Regions from separate parts of the Embleya sp. NPDC050493 genome, predicted to be linked through region 2. Evidence: riboswitches for the same ligand, from Rfam matches in the RefSeq annotation. Region 2 holds a riboswitch; each other region holds the start of a gene.
The links. A riboswitch is a leader RNA that binds a small molecule or an ion and turns the genes downstream of it on or off. The one in region 2 is predicted to bind cobalamin.

Region 1 (3,085 bases), on a different contig from region 2:
GGCCGACTTCCCATGCCTGGTAGCGGCTGGGGCGGCCGTCGGGGGTCGCGGCGTAGTGGGCGCGCAGCGATTCGAGGTCTGTCATCGGTGCCTCGGATTCCTGGCAGGCGTCCGGTCGCCGCACTGCGGCCGGACGGGCGGGCGGGATCGGGCCGGCGGTGCGGCGGGTGGGCAACCGCGGTGATTCGCTTCCGCCCCACACCTGCTCCCGTCCCGCGGATCACATCATGGGCGGCCACACCCGACGACGACGCACCGATGCAGGGTGTCGCGTGTGCATCCGTGCCCGACCACTCGGCCCGCGACGCACGCCGCGGACGGAGTGCGGAGGCACGAGCGGGGCGCGTCCTCGTGGGAACGTACGCCCTTGGACCTCACGGCGAGCCGGTCGGCGGTCCGCCGCGCGCTCCTGGTGTTCGACGTCCCCATGCAGCCGATTGGAGCGTAGGAGACCCCTCGACCACATGCAACGCACGTGCAGCAACTTGCCGATGTCAAACGCTGATCCGAGCCCGATTCCGTCGGTGGCGACGGCACCGGTCGTGCGCCCGTTTGTTCCGCCTCGGGGGCGTCCTGTCCCGGTCGTGCGCACACGAAGGGACCTTCGCCGGGACCGACCGGGCCGAACGGCTCTGCCCGACGGTGCGGACGGGGAGCAGAGTCGGGCGTGCGGGCCGGCCCGGCGGGCAGGCTCCGGTAGCCACGGGCCGAACCCGATCGACGTCGCTCCGTGCGCACCCATGGTCGGCCCGGCCGCCGTACCCATCGCCCGGGAAGGCGGCCGGGCCCAGGGCCGCCCGCATCCGCGCTGCGCCGCGTTGCGTCGGTGGCGGGCCGCCCCCGTCGTTCCTGCCTCGCCCTGGGCGAACTCGCCGTCGCCTCCGTGCGTTGGCAACGTTCCCGTCCCGCGAGGTCGACCCGGTCCCGGCGGCAACCGGCCGTTGGGCCTGTGGGATCGGGTCGGTCGGCCCTGGTGCAGGCGTCGGGCGCGCGGAAGGCTGAGGTCAGGGTCCGGGAGAGCGGACGCGCGGTCGAGCGCGCGGGGCGTCGGGCCCGGCGTCGACATGAGGGAATCGACCGGCACGAGCCCGTCGGCCCCGTATCGGCGCCCGCGCGGGATTCGAGGGTTGAGACATGAGCGAACACGCCGTGATGAAACGCCCCCTCGGGCGCCACGAGGCATTGGAGCTGATGGCGAGCGCGGGGGTGGGACGCGTCGTGGTGAGCGAGGGCGCTCTTCCGGCCGTGCATCTGGTGGCGTTCGCCCTCGACCGGGAGTGCGTGGTGTTTCGGGCTCCGACCGACTCGCCCCTCGCGAAGGCCGCGCTCGACACGGTGGTCGCGTTCCAGGCCGACCGCATCGACCGTGCGGCGCAGACCGGCTGGACGAGCACGGTGACGGGCCACGCCTCCCGGGTCCGCGATGCCTCCGCCGTCGCGCACCTGGATCGCCTGCTCCCCGAAATCGACGGCGACGGCGCGGAAACGGTGTGGATTCGGGTCACCACGGAATTCGTCACCGGACTCGTCGCCGAACGCCGGGACCATACCGGGAGGCCCGCGGGACCCGACCTCCCCTACGCCCGGAAGCCACCGCCCGGGCCCTGAGGCACCAGGCCGGTCGCGGTCGCCGGACCGGGTCGGCTGGACTTACTAGGACGTCCGACTATATCGTCTTCAACAACAAGGTCCGCGGTGCAGGGAAGTCGGTGCGAATCCGACATGGTCCCGCCACTGTGACCGGGGAGTGCGCTGCCGCAGCACCAAGCCACTGGCGAAGGCCGGGAAGGCGGGCATCGTGCGTAGATCCGGAAGTCAGGATACCGGCCGCGGGTATATCCGTGTTGTCCACGAGGATGGAGCAAACACGCATGACACCGGTCTGCGCACCCGCCCCGGATGATCCTGCGAACGTCGAACTCCCCAGGATTTCCTGACTACTTCGACGTCGACCCGCCCGGGCAACCACGCGCACCCGCGCCGACGTTGCGTGGTCGGGTCATGCCCCGCCTCCGGATCGCACCTGACGAGAGACAGGTCGTTCATGATCCGCGAGCTTTCCCACTTCATCGGCGGTAAGCACGTCCTCGGCGCATCCGGCGCGTTCGGCGACGTGTACGACCCCAACACCGGGCGGGTACAGGCACGCGTTCCGCTCGCGGATCGCGCCGACACCCTGGCCGCGATCGACGACGCCGAGCGGGCCCAGCCGGCCTGGGCCGACTGGAACCCGCAGCGGCGTGCCCGGGTCCTGGCCCGCTTCCTGCAACTGATCGAACCCGAACGCGAGTCGCTGGCCCGACTGTTGTCGGCCGAGCACGGCAAGACCATCGCCGACGCCCACGGCGACCTGCAACGCGGCCTGGAGGTCGTGGAGTTCGCCATCGGTATTCCGCACCTGCTCAAGGGCGAGTTCACCGACAACGCGGGCACCGGCATCGACGTGCACTCGCTGCGCCAGCCGCTCGGCGTGGTCGCCGGCATCACCCCGTTCAACTTCCCCGCGATGATCCCGCTGTGGAAGATCGCCCCGGCCATCGCATGCGGCAACGCGTTCGTGCTCAAGCCCTCGGAGCGCGACCCCTCGGTGCCGCTGCGCCTGGCCGAACTCTTCCTCGAGGCCGGACTGCCGCCGGGCGTGCTGAACGTGGTCCACGGCGGCAAGGAGAGCGTGGACACGCTCCTGGAGGACCCGCGCGTGCAGGCCCTGGGCTTCGTCGGCTCGACCGCGATCGCCGAGTACGTGTACACCTCGGCCACCGCGAACGGCAAGCGCGCCCAGTGCTTCGGCGGCGCCAAGAACCACCTGATCGTGATGCCGGACGCGGACCTCGACCAGGTCGTCGAGGCGCTGATCGGCGCCGGATACGGCTCCGCCGGCGAGCGCTGCATGGCCATCTCGGTGGCGGTCCCCGTGGGCGCCGAGACCGCCGACGCGCTGGTGGACAAGCTCGTCGCGCGCATCGCCACCCTGCGGGTGGGCCCCTCCCACGACCGGGACGCCGACTTCGGCCCGCTGGTCGGCCGGGACGCACTCGAACGGGTGCACGGCTACCTGGACATCGGCGTCGCCGAAGGCGCCGAA
Region 2 (3,085 bases):
GGAGTCTCCGCCGGTCGCCTGTGCCACAGCTCTTGTCCTCTCATCGCGCCGGCGCGCGGTACGTCCGTCCGGGCCGCCGCGCCCGTCGTACACGTCGCCGCTCAGGCGCGGATGGTACCCAGATTTCGCGTCGAATCAGGACGCGGGCCGCAACGCGGTCGGCCCCGCCTCGGCGAACGCCAGCCGGCAGGTGTCCGCGCGGTAGGTCGCCACGGTGACCGCGGCGGTCCGGCCGAGCGCGGTGTACGTCGTGGTCACGATCAGCACGGCGGTACCCGGCGGACGCTCCAGGTAGCGCGCCTCCTCGGCCTCGGCCACGCCCAGCTCGACCGCGCGGTGCCGGCTCTCCAGGCGGTGCCCGCGCAGTTGGCGCAGCATCAGCGAGGCCCGCTCGAAGCCCGGGACGCGGGTGGACAACGAGGGCACGACGGCGCGGGAGACGTACAGGCATTCCAGGCCGACCACCTGGCGCATGGAGAACTGGCGGCGGCGCAGCCGGTGCACCAGGGCCGAGGGGCGGCCCTTGAGGGTGTCCGCGAAGTCGTCGGTCACCGGCACCGTGGCGCAGTCGATCACCTCGCGGTCGCGCAGGTCCACGCCCGGCCAGCCCTCGCCGTCGGCGCTGAGCGAGACGTCCACACGCGGTCCGGCGACGGTGGTGCCGGCGCCGCGCTTGCGGACCAGGCGGCCTTCGAGTTCGAGCTGCTCCAGCGCGTGCCGCAGGGTGGCCCGGGCGACGCCGAAGCGGGCGGCGAGGTCGCGCTCGTTGGGGAGGATGTCGCCGGAGCTGAAGTCCTCCTCGATCGCCTTCAGCAGCGAGGTGCGCAGTTGCCAGTACTTGGGCTCGCCGAAGACCGCTTCGTCCGGCAATGTCGCCATGCTGCTCACGGACGCCCCCTCGGCTGGCCGACGCCTGCGCGGCGCGGACTTATTGCATGCTCGGTTTAGTAAAGACGGTTGAATATAACCGCGTCGGACCACGAAAGGTCCAGACCAAGTCGGTCGAAGTTCCCGGTGACCTGGCTCACATCACCCTGCCCGGGCCGCCGGCGCCTAAGCTGACCTGCGCGAATGGTTCACGCCCCCGACCGGGGTGCGTGTCGCAAGAGGGAATCCGGTGCGAGTCCGGAACTGCCCCGCAGCGGTGAGTGGGAACGAGAGCCGTCATCACGCACTGGACGCCGAGCACGGTGTCCGGGAAGCGACGGCCGGTAGGTGTCGGTGCCCGGACGGGCCGACGTGCCCACGAGTCCGAAGACCTGCCTTCGCCCGTGCGCGGCCCGACCGTGCGCGGCCCGTCCGGGGCCCCGCGGGAGGGTCGGTCGCGTGTTCGTGGCCGGCTCCGCCGCTTCGTCTCGGTCGGGACCCGGATCGAACTCGCGAAGGAGAGTTCCCATGACCCGCTCCGACCGCTCCCGCTCCGATCGCTCCGACCGCTCGCAACGTGCCGCTCGTCGTGATCGCGCGGCGCAGCCCAAGCAGCCGAAACAGCCCAAGCAGCCCGCCGATTCGGCCGCCTGCACGATCACCGTGTGCCGGGGCTGCTGTTGCGGCACCGCCAAGATCGCGGGTACGGATCACGCGGGCCAACCGGCCGCGCTGGGCGCGGCCCTGGCCGGCACTCGGGTCGCGGTCCGGCTCAGCGACTGTCTGGGTCCGTGCGAGCGCGGCAACGTGGTCGTCGTGCAACCCTCGCCGACGGGCCGTGCGGCGGGCGGCCGGCCGACCTGGTTCGGGACGGTCAACGACCCCGAGACGACCGGCGAGATAGCGGCGTGGGCGGCGGCGGGCGGTCCGGGGATCGCGGACGCCCCGGGGGTGTTGGACCTGTACGAATTCACGCCGAACCGCAAGGCCCGGCAGGGGTTGGACTCCTGACGAGGGCTCATCCCCGAAGCCTGCCCGGCCGCGAAGACGACCCGACGAAAAGGCCGCCCCACCCGGGCGACGCCCGGACGAACATCGGGCGCCGGACCGGCCGGGCGGCCGACACCGATGCGGAACATCGGGAAAATTGGTCCAGTCCAATGTATTGACGGGCCGGAAGCGGAAGGCCACCCTTTGGCCATTGGTCTATACCAAGTCCATCGAGGGAGTCCCCCGTGGCACGTCGCTACGTCCCCGTCCTGGCCGCTGCCGCCGCGTCGGCCGGATTGATCTCGCTGTTCGCATTCACCGGTGGTGCGACCGCCGCCGGCCCCGCCGCGTCCCCGGCGGCCACCGGCATCGGCAGCAACTGGTACGCCGCCGCCCCCTACCTGATGCCGCTCGACAACGACCCGCCGGACGCCGGCGCGGTGATGGACGCCACCGGCCTGAAGGCGTTCCAGCTCGCCTTCATCCTGGCCCCCAACGGCGGTGGTTGTACGCCGACTTGGGACGGCACCAAGCCGACCTCGACGGATACCGCGGTGGCCGGTGTGATCGCCGCGATCCGGGCCAAGGGTGGTGACGTCTCGGCATCCGCCGGCGGCTACGGCGGCACCAAGCTCGGCCAGACCTGCGGCACTCCCGAAGCGACCGCCGCCGCGTACCAGCAGGTGATCGACAAGTACTCGCTCAAGGCGCTGGACTTCGACCTGGAGGAGCCCGAGTACGAGAACGCCGCGGCCATCCACAACGAGATCGGCGCCGCGAAGATCATCCAGCAGCGCAACCCGGGCATCTACCTCTCGGTGACCACGGCCGCCACCGCCGACGGTACCGGCTGGTTCGGCAAGCAGATGTTGAACGAGGCCAAGGCGCAGGGCTTCGTCCCGGACAACTTCTCGATCATGCCGTTCGACGGCGGGTTCAACGGCGCCGCCGCGCAGACCTCGGCGCTGACCAACTTCAACACCATCCTGCGCAACACGTTCGGCTGGGACACCGCCACCGCCTATGCCCACGAGGGCATTTCGCAGATGAACGGACGCAGCGACACCGGCGAGTACTTCTATCAGGCCGATTTCCAGACCGTGTACGACTACGCGGTCGGCCACCACATGGCGCGCTTCACCAACTGGTCGGTCAACCGGGACCGTCAGTGCACGCCGCCGGACAACAACGGCAAGACCTCGGGCGTGTGCAGCAGCGTGCCGCAGGG
Region 3 (3,085 bases), on a different contig from region 2:
GCCGCTCCGAGCCGGACCTGTTCGGGGCCGACGGTCCGATGACGCCCTGAGCGGCCGGCGCCGCGCCGGACCACGTCCGCCGCGTCGCGGTGCGGGCTCGGCTCGATACGGCGCGGCGCGGCACCGCACGACTCGGCTTCGGGTCACCGAACGACGTCCTCCGGTCGATTCCGGTGACCGCCCGCCTCCCCTCCGTGCCCGGTCGGCCCCCATGTCCGCCGACCGGGCGCAATCTCTGCGATATCCGGCCGCGCCGGGAGTCAACTCGCCCGGTAGCGGAAAGTACAAGGACATGTACGAACGGAGCCTTCCGCAGCACTTCGCGCGCTCGGCACGTCCCGCCCGGTCGGGTGCCCGACTGTGGCTGCCCGCGGTCGAGAGTCCGCTCGTCCCCTCGGTGCTGTGGCGCCGAATCGGCCAGTTCCTGGTGGACGTGGTGGCCTCCGCGCTGTTGCCCGGGGCCGCGATGTTGCTGTTCGTCCTGCTGCCCACGCACCCCGACGGCTCGATCCGCAGCGGTCCGCTGACCGCGACGATCACCGCCGGCGTGATCGTCGTCGCGGTCGCGATCCTGTTCTGGTACTGGGTCCTGCGTCCCGCCGAGCACGACGGGCGCACGTGGGGCATGCAGGTGTTCGGCATCCGCGTCGTGGACGTTTCCGGCGGACGTGCCGGCCGGCGCCAACTCGGGATCCGCTGGCTGCTGTTGGCCGTCGACGCGTTCGCACTCGGCGCGATCGGGCTGACCGCGGTGCTCGGCAGCGAGCGACGGCAGCGGGTCGGCGATCGGGTGGCGGGCACCCTGGTCGTCCGCGGCCGCGGCCCCGGCCTCGACTGAGCCGGCCGCACCGCACTCGTCCGCGCCGCCTGCGACCCGGGTCGCCCTCCCGCGGGCCCGCCCCGGCGCGTGGACCGCGCGAGTGCGCGCATGGCCCGGACAGCCGCGGCCCGTTTCCGGAATGCGGCTATTGATCGGCCGCTCCGCCCATCTTGTGGTCTTGCGCACGGTTTGCAAAAGCCACCTTGTCGCCATGTCCATCCGACCACTAGTGTCGGCTCGCCGTGGTGTTCGGGAAGCCGGTTCGATGCCGGCGCGGCCCTCGCCACTGTGATCGGGAAGTTCTCCTCCACCCCCGCGAAAACGTTGATTCGTCGTCTCGGGGAAGCCACTGGGACCGCTTGCGCGGCCCCGGGAAGGCGGAGACGTGAACGTACGACCCGTCAGCCAGGAGACCGGCCACGGCGATCGTCCGTCCACGAGGTGTTGGAGAGGGACCCTTCCTCATGCATATCGCCGAGGGCTATCTGCCCTGGGAACACGCCGTCGCCTGGGGCGTCGCGTCGACCCCGTTCGTCGTCCACGGTGCCCGCGCGCTCACCCGCGAGGTACGCGACCGCCCCGAGAACACCCTGCTGCTGGGCGCGTCCGGCGCGTTCTCGTTCGTGCTGTCCGCGCTGAAGATCCCCTCCGTCACCGGGAGTTGCTCGCATCCCACCGGTACCGGACTGGGCGCCATCCTGTTCCGACCACCGATCATGGCCGTGTTGGGCACGATCACCCTGCTCTTCCAGGCGTTGTTGCTGGCGCACGGCGGGCTGACCACACTCGGCGCGAACGCGTTCTCGATGGCGATCGTCGGCCCGTGGGCGGGTTACGGCGCCTATCGACTGGCCCGCTCACTACTCGATCGACGCGGCGGCACCATGCCGCTGGATGTCGCGGTGTTCCTGGGCGCGTTCGTCGCGGACCTGAGCACGTACTGCGTGACAAGCGTGCAACTGGCCCTCGCCTTCCCCGACCCCGACAGTGGATTCCCCGGCGCCCTGGCCAAGTTCGGCGGCATCTTCTCGCTCACCCAGATCCCGCTGGCGATCAGTGAGGGTCTGCTGACCGTCCTGGTCGTGCGCTTGCTGCGGCAGTCCAGCCGAGGCGACCTGATCCGCCTCGGTGTGGTCACCGACGCGCGGGTCGCGCGCGAGGAGGAGAAGACCAAGTGAAGCGCTCGACGAAGATCAACCTGCTGATCGTGCTGGCCGTGGTGCTGCTCGCGGCGCTGCCCGTGGTGTTCGGGATGGGCGACCACAAGGACGAGCCGTTCGCGGGCTCCGACACCCAGGCCGAGACCGCGATCACCGAGAACGACCCGGACTACGAACCGTGGTTCAGCCCGCTGTACGAACCGCCGTCCGGCGAGATCGAGTCCGGCCTGTTCGCGTTGCAGGCCGCGGTCGGCGCAGGCGTGGTCGGCTACGTGTTCGGCGTCAAGCGCACCCGTCGCCGACTCGCGCCGGAGGCCGCGGACACACCCGACGATCCGGCGGACGCCGCCGCCGAGGCACCGGTATCGGTCCCGGGTCGCTGATCCCGTGTTGCCGATCGATGCGGCGGCGCACGCGAGTTCGTGGCGCCGCCGCCACCCGGCCGACAAGGCCGTGCTCTCCTTCGGGCTGCTCGGCTGCGCGGTCGCGCTGCCGCCGTGGCCGGGCGCGGTCCTGGTCGCCGGGACCGTCCTGGTCGTCGCGTTCGGGTTCGCCAAGGTGCCCGCCCGGCGGTTGTGGCGGGCCGCCCGTGCCCCGCTCGGCTTCGCCGCCACCGGCGCCCTGACGCTGCTCGTGAGCATCGGCGCGGACGGCGTCGGGTGGGCCGAGGACGGACCGCGCCACGCGGCCGAGTTGCTCGCCCGCTCCGGTGCCGCCGGCCTCGCGATGTTGCTGTTCGCGTTCACCACGCCGCTGTCGGACGTGTTGCCCCGGCTGACCCGGGTGGGTGTCCCGGCCGCCGTGGTGGACGTCGCGGCGGTGATGTACCGGATGTTGTTCGTGCTCTACGACACGACCGCGAGGATCAACCAGGCGCAGGCCGGCCGACTGGGCCATCGCACCCGTCGGGCCCGGTGGCGCTCGGTGGCCGGGCTCGGCTCGGCGGTGTTCGTGCACGCGTTCGCTCGCGCCCAACGCCTGGAGGCGGGCCTGGCCGGGCGCGGCTACGACGGGCGCCTGCGGGTGCTCGTGGACGAGGTACGGATCTCGCGCGCCTTCGTGGCGGGCTCCTTGTTCGTGGTGGCGGCGGTCGTCGCCGCCACCC

Region 1: another riboswitch for cobalamin. It lies ahead of ACIBM5_RS25350 (CoA-acylating methylmalonate-semialdehyde dehydrogenase); the one in region 2 lies ahead of ACIBM5_RS23785 ((2Fe-2S) ferredoxin domain-containing protein).
Region 3: another riboswitch for cobalamin. It lies ahead of ACIBM5_RS04410 (energy-coupling factor ABC transporter permease); the one in region 2 lies ahead of ACIBM5_RS23785 ((2Fe-2S) ferredoxin domain-containing protein).

The regions. Positions count from the first base shown of each region.
Region 1 is NZ_JBITHP010000014.1:4,510-7,594, reverse strand. Features, by position in the region: gene ACIBM5_RS25360 (class I SAM-dependent methyltransferase) at 1-85, opposite strand, end outside; gene ACIBM5_RS25355 (pyridoxamine 5'-phosphate oxidase family protein) at 1,135-1,608, shown strand; cobalamin riboswitch at 1,677-1,847, shown strand; gene ACIBM5_RS25350 (CoA-acylating methylmalonate-semialdehyde dehydrogenase) at 2,045-3,085, shown strand, end outside.
Region 2 is NZ_JBITHP010000012.1:164,741-167,825, forward strand. Features, by position in the region: gene ACIBM5_RS23775 (ROK family protein) at 1-27, opposite strand, end outside; gene ACIBM5_RS23780 (GntR family transcriptional regulator) at 136-879, opposite strand; cobalamin riboswitch at 1,093-1,264, shown strand; gene ACIBM5_RS23785 ((2Fe-2S) ferredoxin domain-containing protein) at 1,396-1,878, shown strand; gene ACIBM5_RS23790 (carbohydrate-binding protein) at 2,103-3,085, shown strand, end outside.
Region 3 is NZ_JBITHP010000002.1:240,399-243,483, reverse strand. Features, by position in the region: gene ACIBM5_RS04420 (class II aldolase/adducin family protein) at 1-50, shown strand, start outside; gene ACIBM5_RS04415 (RDD family protein) at 293-838, shown strand; cobalamin riboswitch at 1,047-1,257, shown strand; gene ACIBM5_RS04410 (energy-coupling factor ABC transporter permease) at 1,285-1,998, shown strand; gene ACIBM5_RS04405 (energy-coupling factor ABC transporter substrate-binding protein) at 1,995-2,363, shown strand; gene cbiQ (cobalt ECF transporter T component CbiQ) at 2,368-3,085, shown strand, end outside.